DNA from 2 places in the Trichocoleus sp. AS-A1 genome. Region 1 is predicted to be linked to the other one. Evidence: riboswitches for the same ligand, from Rfam matches in the RefSeq annotation. Region 1 holds a riboswitch; the other holds the start of a gene.
The links. A riboswitch is a leader RNA that binds a small molecule or an ion and turns the genes downstream of it on or off. The one in region 1 is predicted to bind cyclic di-AMP.

Region 1 (9,197 bases):
TGCGCCATGATTTCATCAATATTATTGGGCTTGACCGAGCCACCGTACTGAATCGAGACATTTGGATTTGTCAATTGAGTGCGAATCAAGCCAATCACCCGATTTGCTTCTTTTGACTCGCAGGTGTCGCCAGTACCAATTGCCCAAATAGGTTCGTAGGCAATAACCAGGTTCTCTTGATCAACGTCAACCAAGCCTTTTTTCAGTTGGGTAGAAATCAGGGATTCTGTTTCACCTGCATCGCGTTGTTGCTTGGTTTCGCCGACGCAGAGAATGGGCGTTAAACCGTAGCGTTGCGCTGCTTTCAGCCGTAGGTTCACAGTTTCATCGGTTTCGCCAAAGTATTGACGCCGTTCGCTATGACCCACAATTACGAAACGCACCCCAATTTCTGTCAGCATGGGTCCGGCAATTTCACCTGTGTAGGCTCCCATTTCTTCCCAGTGGATGTTTTGGGCACCCAGCTGCACGCGGCTACCGTGCAGATTTTTAGACATGATGCTCAAAGCAGTGAAAGGAGCCGCTAGGACTACTTCCCGCTCGTCTGGGGTTTCTTCTAGGTGAGACATGAATCCTTGCAAAAACTCCAGACTCTCGGTCTGAGTTTTGTACATTTTCCAATTACCGGCAATAACTATTTTCCGCACAGCTAACTCAGTCAAGTTCAGAATGCTAAAAACTGTAACCTCCAGTTTAGTACGGCGGGGGAACCCCTGCTTTAAAGGCGATCGCATTTACACTTTCTGGTCGCTAAAAGCGCAAATGTCAAGCGACGCGATAATTTCACCCCGCAATCCTTGCACGCCAACACTCGCTCCTGCGGATGCTGCTCTTAGCCGCGACTCACTTCAAAAATCTTTTTATTACTTTAGGTGGGTATTTACCCAAAAGATTCCCCCCTATCGTAGGATGTTCCTCAAAAAAATTAAGGTTTAAAATTATACCAGAACGTAAATAAAAAACTTAGATTATTGGAGTAAATATGAAACTAAAATTTTTAGCAGCCGCAGCGCTCCTGCTCCCCTTAGGCATAGTTGCTCCCGTCCGAGCCGAAAATCCCGCTCATGTCAGACGATTAATCGAAACTAAGCAATGTCAGGACTACGACTTGAAAGGAGCCAATCTTGTAAATGCCCATCTCACTGGGGCTGATTTGAGAGGGGCAAATTTGCAGGGAGCTAACCTAGCGAATGCGAACTTAGAAGGTGCCGATCTAACGCAGGCTAATCTGGAAAAAGCTAATTTAACGGGTGTATTTGCAAATAGCGCCGATCTCCAGAAAGCAGACTTAAGTAGTGCCAATTTGAGAGAGGCTAACTTGATAAATGCTAACTTGAAGGATGCGGCTCTCGACAACGCGATTTTGCCGAATAACGTTAAATGGGATTAGTAGGTTTTTCACAACTAAATATTTGACAAAAATAAAAAACTCGGTCAGTAACTGACCGAGTTTTGTTTTGAGCGATCGCCTACGCATAAAGCGCAGATACAATCAGGCTAGGCTCTAGCGTGCAGCCTTTGCCGAAAGCCGAGAAGCTTCTTGCTCCAAAATCCATGATGAAGACAAATCTTCTACAAAACTTTTCTGGTTTAAACTTGCAGCTTCAACTACTCTGACGATCAGTGTTGGCAAGTAAGTGCTATTAACCATCTGATAGCCATAGGCAAAAACCTTGCCAGAGCGTCCGGTTTTCTTATGTAGTACGCTATCTCCGATATTCAGCATGATTTCAACTCTCCTAATTTTGTGATTTGCCGTTTTCTTACTACTTGAATTGCTCTCAAATGATTGGATGGATATCCCGCTTTTACCGACAATCCATCGATTTGGAATAAATTTGTCTAGGGTTTGGGAATAGAGTTCTTGCAAAAATATTGAGAACCTGTCCTAACTTTCGGAAACGAAGAGGGAGTCTTATTTCCTCCTTGCGAGGAACAAAGAAGATTGATTGTTTTTATTGCAAGAAACGCTTATACACTGAAAGCTCACAACGTTGGATGGAAACTCTTTTCTAGTGCCTTTTCTTGCTCGCTATCGGGATGAAAATCCCATCCCAAAGGACTCAGCACTTTTCAGGGAGAAAAATCTCAAGCGACTAGCTGAGGTTTGCTCGCAGATCCAACAGCGGCTTGGCACAGTAATTTGGTGTACAGATGACTGAGTCGTAATGCCACACTATTCCAGCTAAAGGCAATTTCTACCCGTTGGCGACCCATTTGGCCTAATTGGTCTCGCCAATCGGGATCGGCTAGGATGCGGTCAATCGCCTGTGCAAAGGCGACTTCATGTTTGGGAGGCACCAGTAAACCCGTTACCTCTGGCACTACGGTAAACTGCAAGCCGCCTACATTGCTTGCAATTACCGGCGTCCGGGTAGCCATTGCTTCAATGGCAACTAAACCGAAGGGTTCGTAATGACTGGGGACAACACACACATCGGCAGCTGAGTAGTAGAGAGGCAAATCGTTATCTTCCACACGACCGGGGAAGCAAGTGAGATCGCCAATGCCTTCTTCAGCTACGATTTTCTCAATGCGATCGCGTTCAATGCCGTCACTCTGTCCCGGACGGCTTCCGCCTGCGATGAGGAGCTTTAGGTCGCAAGACCTGCGTAAGCTTGATTTTGCTACAGCTCGGACTAGAGTTTCAATTCCCTTGCGCCGATCGAAACGACCCACATACAGCACTACTTTGGCGTCGCTGGCAATTCCTAGCTGTTGGCGTGCTTCTTGGCGCTGAATGGAACCAAATTTAACGATATCTGTACCGCAGGGAATCATTTCAATCTGTCCCTGAGTGGAAACAAGCGATCGCATTTGATCTTCTTCTTGCGGACTGGTAGCAATCACTCGATCCACTGTTTCCAAACACGCTTTTTCAACTGCTAGCCGTGTGGAAGCGATCGCTGGAATTTCGGAAACTGTACGATACTTTACCGCCCCCAGCGAGTGATAAGTATGTACCTGTATCAAAGGTTGGTGCTTTTTCAGTTCCATTCCCACCCAAGATGACAACCAATAATTGGTATGCACCAGGGTATATTGCCAACCTTCACGCTGCTGAAATGCCTGGAATTGTTCAACAAACTCTGGTAAATAGCAGAAGAGTCGATCCCGACTCATGAATTGGGCTGGCCCAGCGGCTAATCGGATTGTCTGGCAGTTAGGCGTATGCTGAACGACATCCAGTTGCTCCGGAGTGCTGCGGCGAGTGAACATATCCACCTGCCAGCCTTGCTCAGCGAGTGCTAATCCTACTTGACGCACATAGACATTTTGACCTCCAGCTTCTTCTTGCCCAATTTCTACCGCGGGATCGCCATCTACTGAAATTAAGGCGATACGATTTTTGTCAGTCAGTAACATCGGTTGATTTTCTCCTCATAGCTAGCGCACCTGCTTTCCTACGCCAGCAGTTGAAGCACGGCATGTGCCTCTACTCATAGTCGAGGGCAGGTACAACGAAGCGAACAGATACCAGCCAAGGACACTGATGAGATCGCGCAAATTCTACAAAATTGCTGACTCTTCAGTCTCCTCTCAATGCCGACGGAGTTAGCTGACGGGCGAGGACTGAGAGATGTCCCTCTCTGAGAAATTAAGAATGCAAAATTAAAAATTAGGATTACTATTTTTAATTTTTAATCTCTCATCGATAAGCCCCAAAATTTGGTTCCTCCGCTCCAGCTTCACCTTAATTAGATAAGGTACGTTTTTTAAAGTGAGATACTGGATTAGGCTGACTTATGTAGACTGACTGCAACCTTAACACTACAATTTAAAAATTGTCAACCTACCTTAAGATAGATGTTTTTTAATATACGATGATGATATTTATACTTACCCTCCAATCGTCAGACTTACGAGTCAAGCATTTGATGTGGGCGGATGGGGTCGATAGAGTACATTGGGCTAAGTAAAGAAAACCATCAGCTAACTTTTGTTAGCGAACGTTCGCGCACGGCATTAACCTACACGACAAGAAATGCAACTCGTTATTAATAAAAGCTTTCTACATCTTTAACCTTCAGTCATTCGTTCAATATCAACCAACTCATAACTAAGAGTTAAAGACTACTAGAAACAACTCTTTACTGTTGCTATGATTCATCTAATTATAGTTTTTATAGCTCGGTGCTAAATCATTTTCAAACGCGAGATATTCGACTTATCGAAGAAGTCAGGAATCTGAACTCCTAGCTTGCAACTCAAATAGGATTGCTATAGCTACGGGATAATTAGATTAGATTTAATAACCGAATGGAATGGTAGTTGTTGAGGAAAAAAGCTCGGTTCAGCGATTAGCGGTTAGCAATTTCAATTCCTAATTGCTAATCGCTAATCGCTAATTGCTTTTTTTAGCGACTTGCTGCCGCTTCACGAGCAGCCGCCGCTTCATCTGGATGAATCCCCAAGCGCGTCAGATTAATCCGACCTTTGCTATCAATTTCCCGCACCTTGACAATGACTTCATCCCCGACAGCCACTTCATCTTCGACGCGACCGACTCGGTAATCAGCAAGTTGAGAAATGTGGATCATCCCTTCTTTTCCGGGAAGCACTTCCACAAACGCCCCAATTGGAATAATCCGGGTTACGCGACCAGCGTATACATCACCCTCATTCAGCCTCCGCGTCATCCCTTGGATGATGTTGCGGGCTTTCTTCGCCTTCTCGCCATCCACTGCTGAAATCGTGATCGTGCCATCATCCTCAATGTCGATTTTGGCACCCGTTTCTTCAGTGATGCTCTTAATCATCTTGCCTCCAGGCCCGATGACCATGCCAATGAGTTCTGGCTCAATCTTGAGCGTCAGCAAGCGAGGTGCATAAGGTGACATCTCGGTGCGAGGTTGGTCAATGGTTGCCAGCATTTTCTCTAAAATGTGCAGCCTAGCGCCCTTTGCTTGCTCGACGGCTTTGGCAATGATATCCAGAGGCAGTCCGCTGATCTTCATGTCCATTTGCAAGGCAGTGATACCAGTATCGGTACCTGCCACCTTAAAGTCCATGTCACCTAAGAAATCTTCAATGCCCTGAATATCAGTCAGAATGCGAACTTCCTCGCCTTCTTTAATCAGTCCCATTGCTGCGCCACTCACCGGCTTCGCAATGGGCACGCCAGCATCCATCAAAGCCAGGGTGGAACCACACACCGAACCCATCGATGTGGAACCATTAGAAGAAAGAACTTCAGACACCACCCGAATCACGTAGGGGAAGTCTTCCTTCGGCGGTAACACTGGCACTATTGCCCGTGCGGCTAGTGCCCCGTGACCAATTTCCCGACGACCGGGTGCCCGCATCGGCTTGGTTTCCCCAACAGAAAAGGGCGGAAAATTATAGTGATGTAAATAGCGCTTTTCATCTTCTGGATGCAGGTCATCTGCGAGATCCTGGGCATCGCCTGGGGTGCCGAGAGTACAAACAGATAACACCTGGGTCAGTCCTCGGTTAAACAAACCGCTACCATGAACCCGATTGGGCAACAGACCCACGCGACAAGAGACAGGGCGCACTTCATCAAGCTTGCGACCATCTACCCGGACGCTGTCTTCGACAATCTGACGGCGCATCAGCTTCTTGGTGATGTCTTTAAAGACGTTACTCACTGCTTTAGAGTTAGCCGCAGAAGCAACTCGGATGGGGTCGTCTTCAGCTAATTCTGCGATCGCTGCCAGGATTTGTGTCTCTTTGATCTGATCTAAAAGAGCGTCACGGCTATTTTTGTCGAGTTCAAATTTGGAGAGGACTTCTTTGATTTGGGCAGTCGCGCGATCGCGAATAAAATTCTCTAGGGTCGAATCGACTTCCGGCTGGATTTCTTGAACCAATTCAATTCCCAGTGCTGCCATGAGTTCTCGCTGCGCCTCAATTAAGTCGCGCACCGCCTCATAGCCGAAATCAATCGCCTCAATGACATCCTGTTCTGGCAGCTGATTCGCTCCAGCTTCGACCATAATCACGCCATCTGGAGAGCCTGCCACCACCAGATCCAAATCCCCCGCCTCAATCTCGGCGTAGGTAGGATTGATAATAAAATCATCCCCCACCAAACCAACCCGCACCGCTGCCATCGGTCCTTGGAAGGGAATCTGTGCTAAAAGCACCGCAATTGAAGCACCTGTTACCGCCAGAACATCCGGCGGTACCTGCTCATCCATCGACAGCGTGGTTGCTACTACCTGAATGTCATCTCTCAGCCAGGAAGGAAATAATGGACGCAGGGGACGGTCAATCAAACGACCCGTGAGCGTTACTTTTTCGGGGGGACGCCCTTCTCGTCGCAAGAAACCACCGGGAATCCGACCGGCTGCATAAAGCCTTTCTTCGTAATCTACCATTAACGGCAGGAAATCAATGCCTTCTCGGCCTCCGGAGCGAGTCGCCGTGACTAAAACTGCGGTGTCTCCTGACTGAATTAAAACTGAACCCCCAGCTTGAGGGGCAAGCAAACCCACCTTCAGTCGAATATCCCGTCCATCAAAGGATATTGACTTGTCTAGCTCTACCATGCGGTACTTTGTCCTTCTATCATTTTTCTTTATCTTTCGCAATCGTAGCACTTAGGTACTGGTGGTGCCTTTAGTGTAGATGACGGCATTCCGGAGACGAGGACGGACAGAGGAGTAAGGGCGCAGAGGATCGACGATAACAACTGACGGCTGATAAATTAGCGCAAAGAGCGGTACATCTTTAGGACGTCTCCTACTCGTCCCTGAGATAGTCCATCAAATAAATGTTCAGCGCTCAGAATCCGCCCGATTCTCTCAAATATTAAAGATTGTCACAATCGGATAGAAGGCGTGTTAATTGCCAAGACAAAATTGAACATCATCGCCGTGTAACCCTTAACGGCAGCTATTTCTAGCATTGATCTCCATCAACCTACTCATGCCTTGACCCCGCTCAAGCAGGTTGTACAATAAATCCAGCATTGCAGATGTAGCTGCACCGTCCGGGAAAGTTGGGCTTGAGATAGTAAAGCTCCCAAGATTTTCATCGGCGTTAGTGGATTTAGTGTGGTTGTCGGTGGCAACAAAAGCATCGTGGGTCATCCAGTAGGCAGCAAATTCTACTTTGGATAGAGGTTTACTTTTGCGATAAGTTTGACCCTCAATAATAATCAGATTCAGTAATTCTCTGACTGCATCTTGCTCAGAAGGAAACATCTGATCGAGTTCGGCTTTAATCCCATTTGGCAAGAAGGTCGTTAAAAAAGTAAATAAATTTTAATCTTTAAGTAAAACTTGTAAAAAGTGATGCCTTTAATTTAGCTAAGGAAAAAGCATCGAATTATCTAATTGCTAATTTCTGCTCTAATAAACGTTAATAAATTGAGTTAATTCTCACAAAAAAAGCTATTAAATATGGCAATTTTACACGGTAGTTGGCTCGTTCAACCTCAGGGTGGTTATCTATTTGTTTGGGGAGAAATTTGGCGACCCATGACGCCTGCGATGTCTTCTCAACCCGATACAGTGGCATCCCATCCGATGGCGATGACGCAGGTAGAATTAATCGCTTTTTTGCGATCGCGTAGTCTCCTTGGAGAATCGCGCAGCCATGCGAAAAGTCAGCCTAACGAGAAATGGCACAAGAAAGCGATCGCTTTGCCCACCCAAATAGAGGCAGGAGATCCAGTTTGCCCACTGCTATCCACCAAAATGCTTTCAGACGGTGCGGATGCTTCAACCTTATCCTTACACCTCTGGCAAGTTGAAGGGCTATGTCTCGATCCTCTGGAAGCCATACAATTTTTGCAAGCGTTGCCCCTTGGCTCTTTTCAAGCATCTGATACTTATGTAGGGGGAGATTTACGCTTTTGGGCACAGGTTAGCCGCTGGATTTTGGATCTTCTGGTGCGATCTAAGTTTTTACCAACCCTGCATCGGCAGTCAGATGGTACTGTTGTCGCCGCTTGGCAACCTCTACTCGATAGTGGGTTAGATCAAGTGCGTTTGGAAAAGTTTACCCAGCTCATGCCCTCTGCCTGCCGCACTTATCAACACTCGGAGGTTAGTGGTAAAGAAAAACCTAAAGAACAACTAGATCCAGAAGAACCCAAGGAATTACTCTTAGGATTCTTAGGCAGTGCGATCGACGCACAAGTGCGTTCGAGTGCTGGGAATTCTGCCTTACCCGCAGTAGAACCGATAGTGCAGGAGTGGTTGCAAGCCCTTTCTACCGCATCCAATACCCTCAAAACAGAACCGGCGGCAATTGGACGCTTGGAAGCAGCCTTTCAGACTTGGACATCGCCAGTACGAGATCATTTACTCGTCCCGGTGTTCGCTAGCGGGGAATTGAGAACCCGCCAATACCAACAAAACCGATTTCGCACCTGTTTCCTTCTCCAACCACCTGATACAGGTGATGAGAATTGGAGTTTAGAATACTTTCTCCAGGCAACGGGCGACCCAGAATTTTTGGTGAATGCAGAAACTATCTGGAACCATCCCTTAGAGCGTTTGGTCTTCAAAGGTCGCACAATTGAGCATCATCAGGAGACTTTTCTGAGTGGCTTAGGTCTGGGTGCCCGACTTTATCCTCCCATTGAATCCAGCTTGCATGAACGTCGCCCACAGTCTTGTCGCTTGACACCCGTACAGGTATACGAATTTATCAAGGCGGGTGCATGGCGACTCAAAGACAGTGGATTGGGAGTCGTGATGCCGTCTAGTCTGATGCCTGCGGAGGGAGAAAATAGGCACTTGGGGCTGAAAATTCGCTCTAGCACCACACCGGGCAAAGGTCAGTCGGGATTGCAAAGCTGGCTGTCTTTCGAGTGGGAATTAGCAATTGGCGATCGCACGATTTCTAAACAAGAATTTGACCGCCTAATCGCCCTGCAAAGTCCGCTAGTGCAAGTGAATGGGGAGTGGATAGCTCTGCAACCCTCCGATGTTAAAGCCGCTCAGTTGCTGCTGGCAACGCCCAAAGACCAGATGGCTCTCTCCTTAGAAGATGCTCTGCGGCTGAGTACCGGCGATACCAAAGTAATCGAAAAACTTCCGGTGGTTAGCTTTGAGGCAGCAGGGCCGCTTCAGCAGTTGCTAACGACTTTAACCAATAATCAGGCGGTGGAAGCGATCGCGCCTCCTGCCAATTTCCAGGGGCAGTTGCGACCTTATCAAGCGCGGGGCGTCGGCTGGCTCTCTTTCCTCGAACGCTGGGGTTTGGGAGCCTGTCTCGCA
Region 2 (9,197 bases), on a different contig from region 1:
GGTCTGCTTCTATGAGATCTGCATAACTGAGGTTCGCCTCGCTGAGGTTTACCCTTCTTAGGTCTGCTCCCCTCAGCTCCTTCCCTTTAAGAAAAGCTCCCCTGAGTTCAGTTTCTTTCAAGTCTACAATCACGGCGTATGCCCCCTGGGTTTGTGCCCCCTTAGGTATTGGCTATTCAAGTCAGCTCGAATAGGTTTTTCCCCGCTCGGATTTTCTGGAAATGTTTTTAATTGTTTTTTCAGCACTTTAAAAATAACCGCTTTCAACTCTTAAGTTATTATTCCCAGTGCTGAGCAGCTGATTACTAATCATACGCGAAGTACAACTTTTCACTCGCCTGCCGATCGAAGATAGATGAGCAGCCACCGAGCGATCGCGGCACACGCTAGCAAAGAGATCGCATGGTAAAGTTTACGAGCGATCGCAACACTCAGTTTTCTGCTTGTCAAATCCCTCCTCTTTCCATTCACCTAGCGCTCAATCGTGACTCCACCCCTTCGAGAGTTTCAGGTGGTTAGTCCTGGCTGGCTGAGAAATCTTTGCGCCTGGCTTGGGTTGAAGTGGATGCACCCCCAACAGCAGCCAGTGTTTCGCTCTATTGACTCTCCAAGGCTGCACCTACGCTCCCGCACGGGCACCTACGGCTTTTGAAGGGGTTCAAGAATTTTGGAGAGTTTTGCAGGTCGTCTGCTTGACCCTAAACTAGCAGTTGTTTCCCGAAAACAGGCTTCATCGCTATTTGATCCGAGTTTAGAGTTCAAATCGCAGACTGTTCTAAGGAGTCTGGGGTTTCATCTTTACAAATTAGTTGAAAGTGCTATACCTGGGTTGTTGAAGGCGTCACGATTTCCTCAGAAGTATTCACTGCTAACGGTAAAATGACAGTGAAGGTGGAGCCAATGCCTACTTGTGAAACTAGCTCTATTCTTCCTTGTAATAATTTTACCAACCGCGAGACAATCGCTAATCCTAAACCTGTACTTTCCGGAAGGAAAGACTTTTCTTGGGGAATAGAGCGAAAGTAGGGTTCAAATATACGAGCTTGGTCTTCTGGAGGAACGCCGATTCCCGTATCGCTGATAGCGATCGCCCACTCTTTATCTGATAGCGTTTGGCACCTTAATTTAATCGTTCCAGAGTCGGTGTAACGAATCGCGTTACTAAAGAGATTAGTAATAATTTGCTGTAGTCTCAGCGGATCTGTCAGCACCCGATCGGGGACGCATGTTGGATGTAGTCCTTCTCGAAGAGCAGCACAGCTATCGGCGCTAGCTGAATCGTAATCAACGATTATCTGTAGCTCCTTGGAATCCGCCAAAGGTTCTACCATTTCCAGAATATTCTGAATTAAAGAGCGTACATCTGTTACAGATGGCTGCAATTTCATTTTCCCCGCTTCATAGCGAGAGATTTCCAACGCATCGTTGATTAATCGAAGTAGCTGTCGTCCATTTCGTAGCACTTTCTCAATGTGTTCTAGATTCGGAAGGTTATCACTCTCCTCCTGCTTCCGTTGTTGTTGGCGCAAAAATAAATCTGAGTAGCCAATAATGGAAGTAAGGGGAGTTTTCAATTCGTGGGCTAGATGAGAAAGGTTATCTTTATTCGCCCGAAGCAAACGAGTTAATTCTTGATTGGTCAATTTTAACTGACTTTGCAGCTGTTGGAGTTCGTGCAATCGCTCATCCATGTAGCTTTTAAAACATTGAGCGATCGCTTCATCCACTACTGTATCAATCAGACGAATGACTCGGATTATCTCAATCGGTGATGAGTCTAGCAACTCTCCCTCTAAGGTGGAAACGATTGTCTCCCGTAAAATTCGGTATTCACGGACAATTTCTACTGGATCGTAACCTTGTTCAGCCCGAAGTATACCATGTTCTAAACTTGCATCTACTAACGACTGAACATCACTGTCTTGAAACTTAGAAAGTACAGTCGCTAATGCCTTGAGGACACGGGGGAGGCTGTCGCGCAAACCCTTGTAAGATAATTCTGCTGCGGTCTCAATTCGACTATCAGCACGGACAGCTTCAATCCATTTCTCTACAATCGTGGCAGATTTATCGATCAGTAATTGACTAAAATCCATCATTTTTTGGCGCTATTGACTCGTTTACAAATGCTCTCTCTCCATAGACTAAGATTAGCTTGGGGAGTAGCTAATTTGTTTGTCCTTCTTGTTTTCGCGCCCAAATACTTCGCCTATAAGCTCTTAAAATGTTTTTAATCAAAAGCCACCCTAAGGGTTAAAAACTTCATTTTCAGGCGTTCATTTCTTCATGTACGCGGAGATGATCGCAGGGAATTACTTCTATTAAAGCTAAGTTTTCAGTAGAACTTTTTGTTGGGTTAGTATGTATTTCTAGTTGGGAGTCCGGTAAGGCTTTAAACAATAAACGTTGACCAGGGAAAACAATCCGTTCAAAGTTTAAGTCTTGAGTATTATCAAATTTAACAATTTGAATCTTATTTGTGCAATTTGTATAAAAACAAAGGATTTGTTCGGAAGGTTCAGAAACCAAAGAGGAGAATGCTGACATCATATTGGGTGCCCTGAACGAACGATAAAATTGGCTGATTAACAAGATAGATAATATAAACTTTGACTGCTTCAAGCGGCTTCTACCTAAAGATGGGGTTGAAGGAAGGCAAGATGTAGTACAGAATACAAACATCACTAGAATGCCTCAAGAAATTCGTAAACTATTGTGAATTTGATGGAGAAGCGATCGCTAGAAAGCTATGTCTTCGGAAAGGTGGACTGTCTTAAAAAGGCGTGCTAGACTTATCGGTTAATCCGAGTAAGTCAGCCTAATTCAGCGTCTTAGCAAGCGATCGCTCTGTATAAGCGCTGGAACGGAGGAACCAATTAATGGGGCGTATCTCTGCCAGGAGTAAGGCAAGAGGTGTAAGGCGGAATAAAAAACTGTTTATTTATCCTTCATCCCTTATCCATTAGAGAAGAGCATCTCTCAGCTCTAGCCCGTCAGCTAACTTCGTAGGCATTGAGAGGAGACTGAAGAGTCAGCATTTTTTGAAATGTTCTGAACTCATCAGTGTCCCCGGCTGGTACTGCTCTACTTTCTTGTACCTGAAGAGTGACTCTGAGGAGCTTCATAATGATATTGCAGCTGAATTTGTCTGCGATTGCAGTTGCTGGACAGGTAGCCTGGAAACGGGCAAAACCCGTTCTGATTCGGGATGTCGTCGTCCTCCCCGCCCTTGGTTTTTTAGGAATTATCGTTTTGTGGTGGATTGTTGCGCTTTTCAAGCATGAATTAATACCCACCCCACCAGAGGCGTTTGTCAAGAATTTAGACTACATTCTGAACCCCTTTTACCGACGGGGTCCTGGCGATCTAGGGATTGGTTGGTTACTACTGGCAAGCCTTCGACGAGTATTGCTGGGATTTTTGTTAGGTGCAGTTGTTGCCATTCCCATTGGATTTTTGATTGGGATGTCCAAGCAAGCAATGATGGCACTCAATCCCATAATTCAGATTTTCAAGCCGGTATCGCCGCTAGCTTGGTTGCCCATTGCTTTAGCAATTTTTAACCTAGCAGATCCGTCAGCAATTTTTGTTATCTTCATTACCTCTTTATGGCCCACAATTATTAACACTGCTCTCGGTGTTTCTAGCGTTTCCAAAGATTACCTCGATGTAGCAAGGGTGCTAGAAATGCCCCGTTGGCGACGAATTACCAAGATTATTTGGCCTGCGAGTTTGCCTTATGTCTTCACTGGTTTACGGATTAGTTTGGGGATTGCATGGCTGGTCATTGTCGCTGTAGAAATGCTCACAGGCGGCATCGGGATTGGGTTTTTTGTGTGGGATGAATGGAGTCGCTTAAACCTAAGCTCAGTATTTTTGGCAGTGGTAGTGATTGGGCTGACAGGACTACTGCTGGACTACGCCCTAGGCAAAGTTGAAGCTTTGGTTACTCACCGTCGCCCTAGGGCAACCTCTGTCTAATAATTTTCTGTAAACCTCTGTTGAGTAGGGATGATTCTGCTCTAACAGAAATCGCTAGTGTGAGCGAGACTCACGGGCGTCGTGGTAACGCTGACCGCTCAAACGAGTGGGTTGCCAGACGTAGTACCTACGGCGTCAATTTTTTCAGAGAACTCATGAGCAGTAATCGCTCAAACCTAGTGGCTTGAGCTGAGTGGAAATGGATCGCAAGGACGAATTATGAGTGACACCACAAACTGGACGCGACGAAAATTTCTGGAGGGTATGGGTGCCACAGCAGCAGGAATGGCACTATCATCTTGTGCGATTAGCGGCGATCGCTCAGCGAAAGGACTCACTGAAGAATCCGCATCCATCAAACAAGTCGTAGAGCCAGGATCGTTAGAAAAACCCGATCTGATTGTTGGCTACGTGCCGGTGAATGATTGTGCGCCGTTTGCGATTGCTTGGAAAAAAGGATTTTTCCGCAAGTACGGTCTCAACGTCCAACTTAACCGGGAAGCTAGCTGGGCAACCTCTCGTGACGGCGTAATTTTTGGTCGTACTGATGCCGCCCCCGTAGTCTCCGGTGCCGTCACCAACGCCAGAATCGGTGCTGAAGGCGCACGCCATGCCCCTCTCTGCGCCGCCATGACCATTCACCGACATGGCAACGCCATGACGATGAACCGGAAAATGTGGGAAGCAGGTTTGCGTCCCTGGCGGGAGTATAACGGTGATTTAGAAGCATTTGGGAAGGATTTCCGCAGCTACTTTGACAAACAGCCGCGAGAACAACGAGTTTGGGCAGTTGTTCTCAGTTCTGCCATTTACGAATACTTCGTCCGCTACTTATCCGCCGCCGCCGGAGTCGATCCCCTGAAAGAGTTTCGCGTCATCATCGTTCCCCCACCGCAAATGGTGACGAACGTGCGGATAGGAGCGATGCAAGCCTACATGGTGGCAGAACCTTGGAATACCCGCGCAATTACCGGAAATGAAGGTGTTGGTTTTACCTTCGCTCAAGGCAAAGAAATTTGGTTGGGACACCCAGATCGACTGCTAGGTGTGATGGAATCTTTCATCCAAAAAAATCCCAAAACTTATCGTTCCCTCGTCAAAGCGATGATTGAAGCTTGCCAGTATTGCAGCAAGCCTGAAAACCGCGAAGAAGTAGCAACACTTATTTCCGAGCGTTCCTTTACAGGTGCTAAACCCAAATTTACTCGTCCCGCAATTATTGGCGACTACAATTATGGCGGTTTTGATGGTAAAGCTCGGATTGCGAAAGCTGAGGACAGTACGATCTTCTTCGATATCCCTGACAACATTCCCAAACGTCCAGGAGAACATTCGACATTTCTCTGGCAATCTGAAAGTCTCTGGTTAATGACTCAAGCAGCTCGTTGGGGACAAATCAAAGAATTTCCAAAGAATGCAGAAGCACTTGCCAAACAAGGCTGGAGAACCGATCTCTATCGAGAAATTGCCGCAGAAATGGGCATTGAGTGTCCCCAAGAAGATTACAAAGTTGAAGTACCGGAAGTATTTATTGATAAGAAAGGTTTTGACCCCAGCGATCCTGTTGGATATGTCAATGGTTTTGAGATTCGGGCGAACCGTCCCACTCGTTTCTTTCTGTCTTAATTAGCTGCACTGGCTACAGTTCAAGCGGCTCGGCTAAGTTTTACTTTTTAGAAACAGCCAGCCTAATACCTTTAAAATTCTCAAGAGTTCGTCCCAAGAAGGAGCATGATATGACTAAATCCACCTCATTCTCAACGGATGCTAATAATCAAAGTGTCAACCGCTCTGGATTTCTGGAAATAGAAAATCTTCGCAAGTCCTATCCCACAGCAGATGGAGGTGAATTTGTTGTCCTGGATGGCATTAATCTTAGTGTCAGTGAAAATGAATTTATTTGTGTGATTGGTCACTCTGGCTGCGGTAAATCAACGCTTCTCAAAATGGTTGCTGGGTTAGAAAAACCAACTTCCGGCTCAGTACAATTAGAGGGTAAAGAAATTCGTAAACCTGGTGCCGAGCGCATGATGGTGTTCCAACACTATTCACTGCTGCCGTGGCTGACGGTGAAAGAAAATATCCGTTTGGCGGTAGATGAAGTGCTAAAAAATGCCTCTCGTGCTGAAAAAATTAGTATTGTGAACGAACACCTGGCAATGGTGAATTTAACAGCAGCCGCTGACAAATATCCCGATGAAATTTCTGGTGGGATGAAACAACGGGTGGGGATTGCTCGTGCCCTCGCAATTCGCCCCAAAATGTTGTTAATGGATGAACCTTTTGGGGCACTCGACGCTTTGACCAGAGGTAAATTGCAGCAGCAGGTACTGAATATTTGGGAACATCAGCGGCAGGCAGTGATGATGATTACCCATGATGTAGATGAAGCGCTGTATATGTCTGACCGAATCATACTGATGACCAATGGCCCCCACGCAAAAATAGGGGAAATTTTGGACGTGCCTTTTAAGCATCCACGCGATCGCCAAGCCCTCCGCAACTCCCGCGAGTATTTTGAATTGCGTAACCACGCTTTGAACTTCCTCGATGAATATTTCAATCAAGACGAGTAGACGAGCCATTGGTCAACTGTTTATCAAAGAAAAAACAACTGAACTGGAAACACGCTCTATTGCGTTTCTAACCCATTAAAACCCTTACTTAAGTTCTTGCAAAGCTAGCCTAATTACTTCAGGAGGTTTGAGTTTGTGAATATTAAGTCAATGTTAGCCCGTCTTGAAAGCGCAATGGGTCGTCAGGATGTAGTTGAACAAATGGTATTACTACCAGAGCCAGTTTCCCCCACTTCCAAACGGGCTAATTCTGCTAAATCAATCAATTTAGTCGTGGGCTATAATCGCTCTCCTAGCAGTCAAACCGCTCTGGATCTTGCCCTATGGATTGCCCATCAAACCCGGTTAGTTACAAAGGCGCAAGTCACGGTTCAAGTCGTTTACGTTGTCGATGAAGATCAAAGCAGCCATTGTCCACATATTTCTAACGGGGGCGATGCTAGACGCCCTTTAAGCCAACAGCTTCCCCTAGAGTCTCTAGAAGCATCGGCAAGAAAGTGTGCCACACCTGTTTTAACTCAACCTATCCCTGTGGAATTAGAAGCACGCACACGAATGACGGAGATAGATCCTTCCTATTTGAGGGAAATTTTCTATCAAACGAATCCTTTTGAGCAAGCAGATCGTATCCTATCGCAAGCCCGTTGTCTGGCTGAAGAATGGCGAGGTTCTTTCAAAGCTCATCTACGGTTTGGTTGCATTTCTACAGAACTCAGAAAAGTTGTTGAATCAGAAGCTGCGACTTTATTGTTGCTGGGCTGTACCTCTGCCAATCATCCAATTGTTCAGAAACTAGGTTCTAATTTTCCTTGCGCGGTGTTGGGTATTCCCAGCATCTTGAATTCACCGGATACTTCAAGTTGTTCCTCAGATTTCCAATCAGTTTAATCGTTGAGCGGAAATTTTTACATAGGAAATTAGAAAAAAACAATCGGAATTTAAATAATTTTGATTTGTTTCTACCTTTTACCTGTACCTGGAAAAGCACAATTAGCGATCGCATAAAAGGTTTCTATTGCAGTTATATTTGATTGGTGAAGAGGGTTTATCCAAGAAGTGTTGAAAGAAACATTAAAACAGAAAAAAAGGGGGCACAAAGCAGTATTCTGTCTCCTATGAATTGAAAAATAATATCTGATGCTATCGTCGTTTCCCAAGATTGTCAAATCGCTACTCAAGCGACTGTCGCCGAGTGACTACCCGGTTTTGAACTCGCGCTTGTTATTTGAAATCTGGCTGACGTTTGTGCTTGACGCAAGTTTGACGAGCATGAGAGACCTATTTTATCGTCTGAATCATGCCGGAATTGAAGTTGACATTTCAACTTTTTCTAAAGCCTGTAAAACTCGGCAAGGAGAGAATTTTTGCCGTATCTATATGGAATTGATCGAGCGATTGAAGCAACAACATCCCGCTACCGCCCAGATGCTCATTCCCATTGATTCTACCGTGATTAGCTTGACGAGTAAGTTGTTTTGGGAGCAGGAATATCACCAAGTTAAGTTACTCAATGGCATCAATTTAACCCAGGGTAATCCGACCGAATGTTTAATTCATTTTGGGCAGGGACATGATGCTCGATTTGCCGAAACGGTGAATAGTATGATTCCTGAAAACGGCGTTGGAGTGATGGATCGAGGCTGTGCCAGTTGGGAATTTCTTCTGGAATTAAGTGTAACCCAAACGCGCTTTGTGGTGCGGATCAAAAATAACATGAAAACCGAGTTCGACCATGACCGCTATCGCGTCGTTTGGTTTTGTGACTTGGAGAATCGGAGTGAATTTCGGCTTGCCACTAATTTGGAGCAACTGACGAATGAAGAAATTGGTGAAATTTATCGCAATCGATGGCAAATCGAGATTCTATGGAAGTTTTTGAAGATGCATCTCAAACTCGACTGTTTGATTAGCAAAAACCTCAACGGTGTGACAATGAAAATCTATATGGTATTGATTGCGTATTTGATTCTAGAGTTGATGGAAATTCCGGCATTTTATGAGCAGCGATTATTAGATAAGTTTCGCTATTTGCAATTAGAATTGAGTCGTCGCTGTTCCATAGTTCACTGGAGTTACGATTTACTGCTGAACACACTGGTCTGATAAAGTATGAAGTTTTATTGCTGGATTCAACACTTCTGGGTTTATCCTAAAAAACTCCGTTAGCGATCGCATAGCACTGCGGATGCGTTATTCTTCGCTTTAGATGCAAAGGAAGCGAAGAACACAAGTGGATAATTTTACAACCTACAACAAAAATAAAAAGGCAAATGCATCAAGAAAATTGCTCCTTTCTTTAGCATTTTGCCTTTTTATCGTCCCAAGCCGACCATCGCTCAAGCCGACTATCGGATGTTGAAAAAGAAATTCTAAAAATTAGTACTGAATCAGATGGAGTACATCACGAACCACACTATAACCAGCCAGATCCCACAGGAGGTAGGCAAGGAATCCGATCATTGCAAAGCGTCCGTTCCACGGTTCAGCTTGGGGGTTCCATCCGAACAGGAAACTATTGCGATCTTTGTCATTGTAGGCACTAGCAACAGGAGGTAAATCGGTAGGGTGAGTTTACATTGTTTACATTTCTTAATCTTTGATTGCCCTTTTATAGTAGCTACCGGCAAATACACCATTTTC

Region 2: linked by a shared signal. The riboswitch ahead of ntrB (nitrate ABC transporter permease) and the one ahead of NC994_RS18945 (glycosyltransferase family 1 protein) in region 1 are both predicted to bind cyclic di-AMP.

The regions. Positions count from the first base shown of each region.
Region 1 is NZ_JAMPKG010000026.1:2,374-11,570, reverse strand. Features, by position in the region: gene tpiA (triose-phosphate isomerase) at 1-647, opposite strand, end outside; gene NC994_RS18955 (pentapeptide repeat-containing protein) at 983-1,390, shown strand; gene NC994_RS18950 (hypothetical protein) at 1,505-1,726, opposite strand; gene NC994_RS18945 (glycosyltransferase family 1 protein) at 2,089-3,366, opposite strand; cyclic di-AMP (ydaO/yuaA leader) riboswitch at 3,530-3,720, opposite strand; gene NC994_RS18940 (polyribonucleotide nucleotidyltransferase) at 4,359-6,515, opposite strand; gene NC994_RS18935 (hypothetical protein) at 6,852-7,205, opposite strand; gene NC994_RS18930 (DEAD/DEAH box helicase) at 7,371-9,197, shown strand, end outside.
Region 2 is NZ_JAMPKG010000048.1:26,034-35,230, forward strand. Features, by position in the region: gene NC994_RS24760 (pentapeptide repeat-containing protein) at 1-133, opposite strand, end outside; gene NC994_RS24765 (hypothetical protein) at 485-652, shown strand; gene NC994_RS24770 (sensor histidine kinase) at 819-2,099, opposite strand; gene NC994_RS24775 (DUF1830 domain-containing protein) at 2,269-2,550, opposite strand; cyclic di-AMP (ydaO/yuaA leader) riboswitch at 2,806-3,027, shown strand; gene ntrB (nitrate ABC transporter permease) at 3,127-3,981, shown strand; gene NC994_RS24785 (ABC transporter substrate-binding protein) at 4,201-5,607, shown strand; gene NC994_RS24790 (ABC transporter ATP-binding protein) at 5,718-6,557, shown strand; gene NC994_RS24795 (universal stress protein) at 6,693-7,445, shown strand; gene NC994_RS24800 (transposase) at 7,692-8,660, shown strand; partial or broken gene NC994_RS24805 (high light inducible protein) at 8,934-9,134, opposite strand.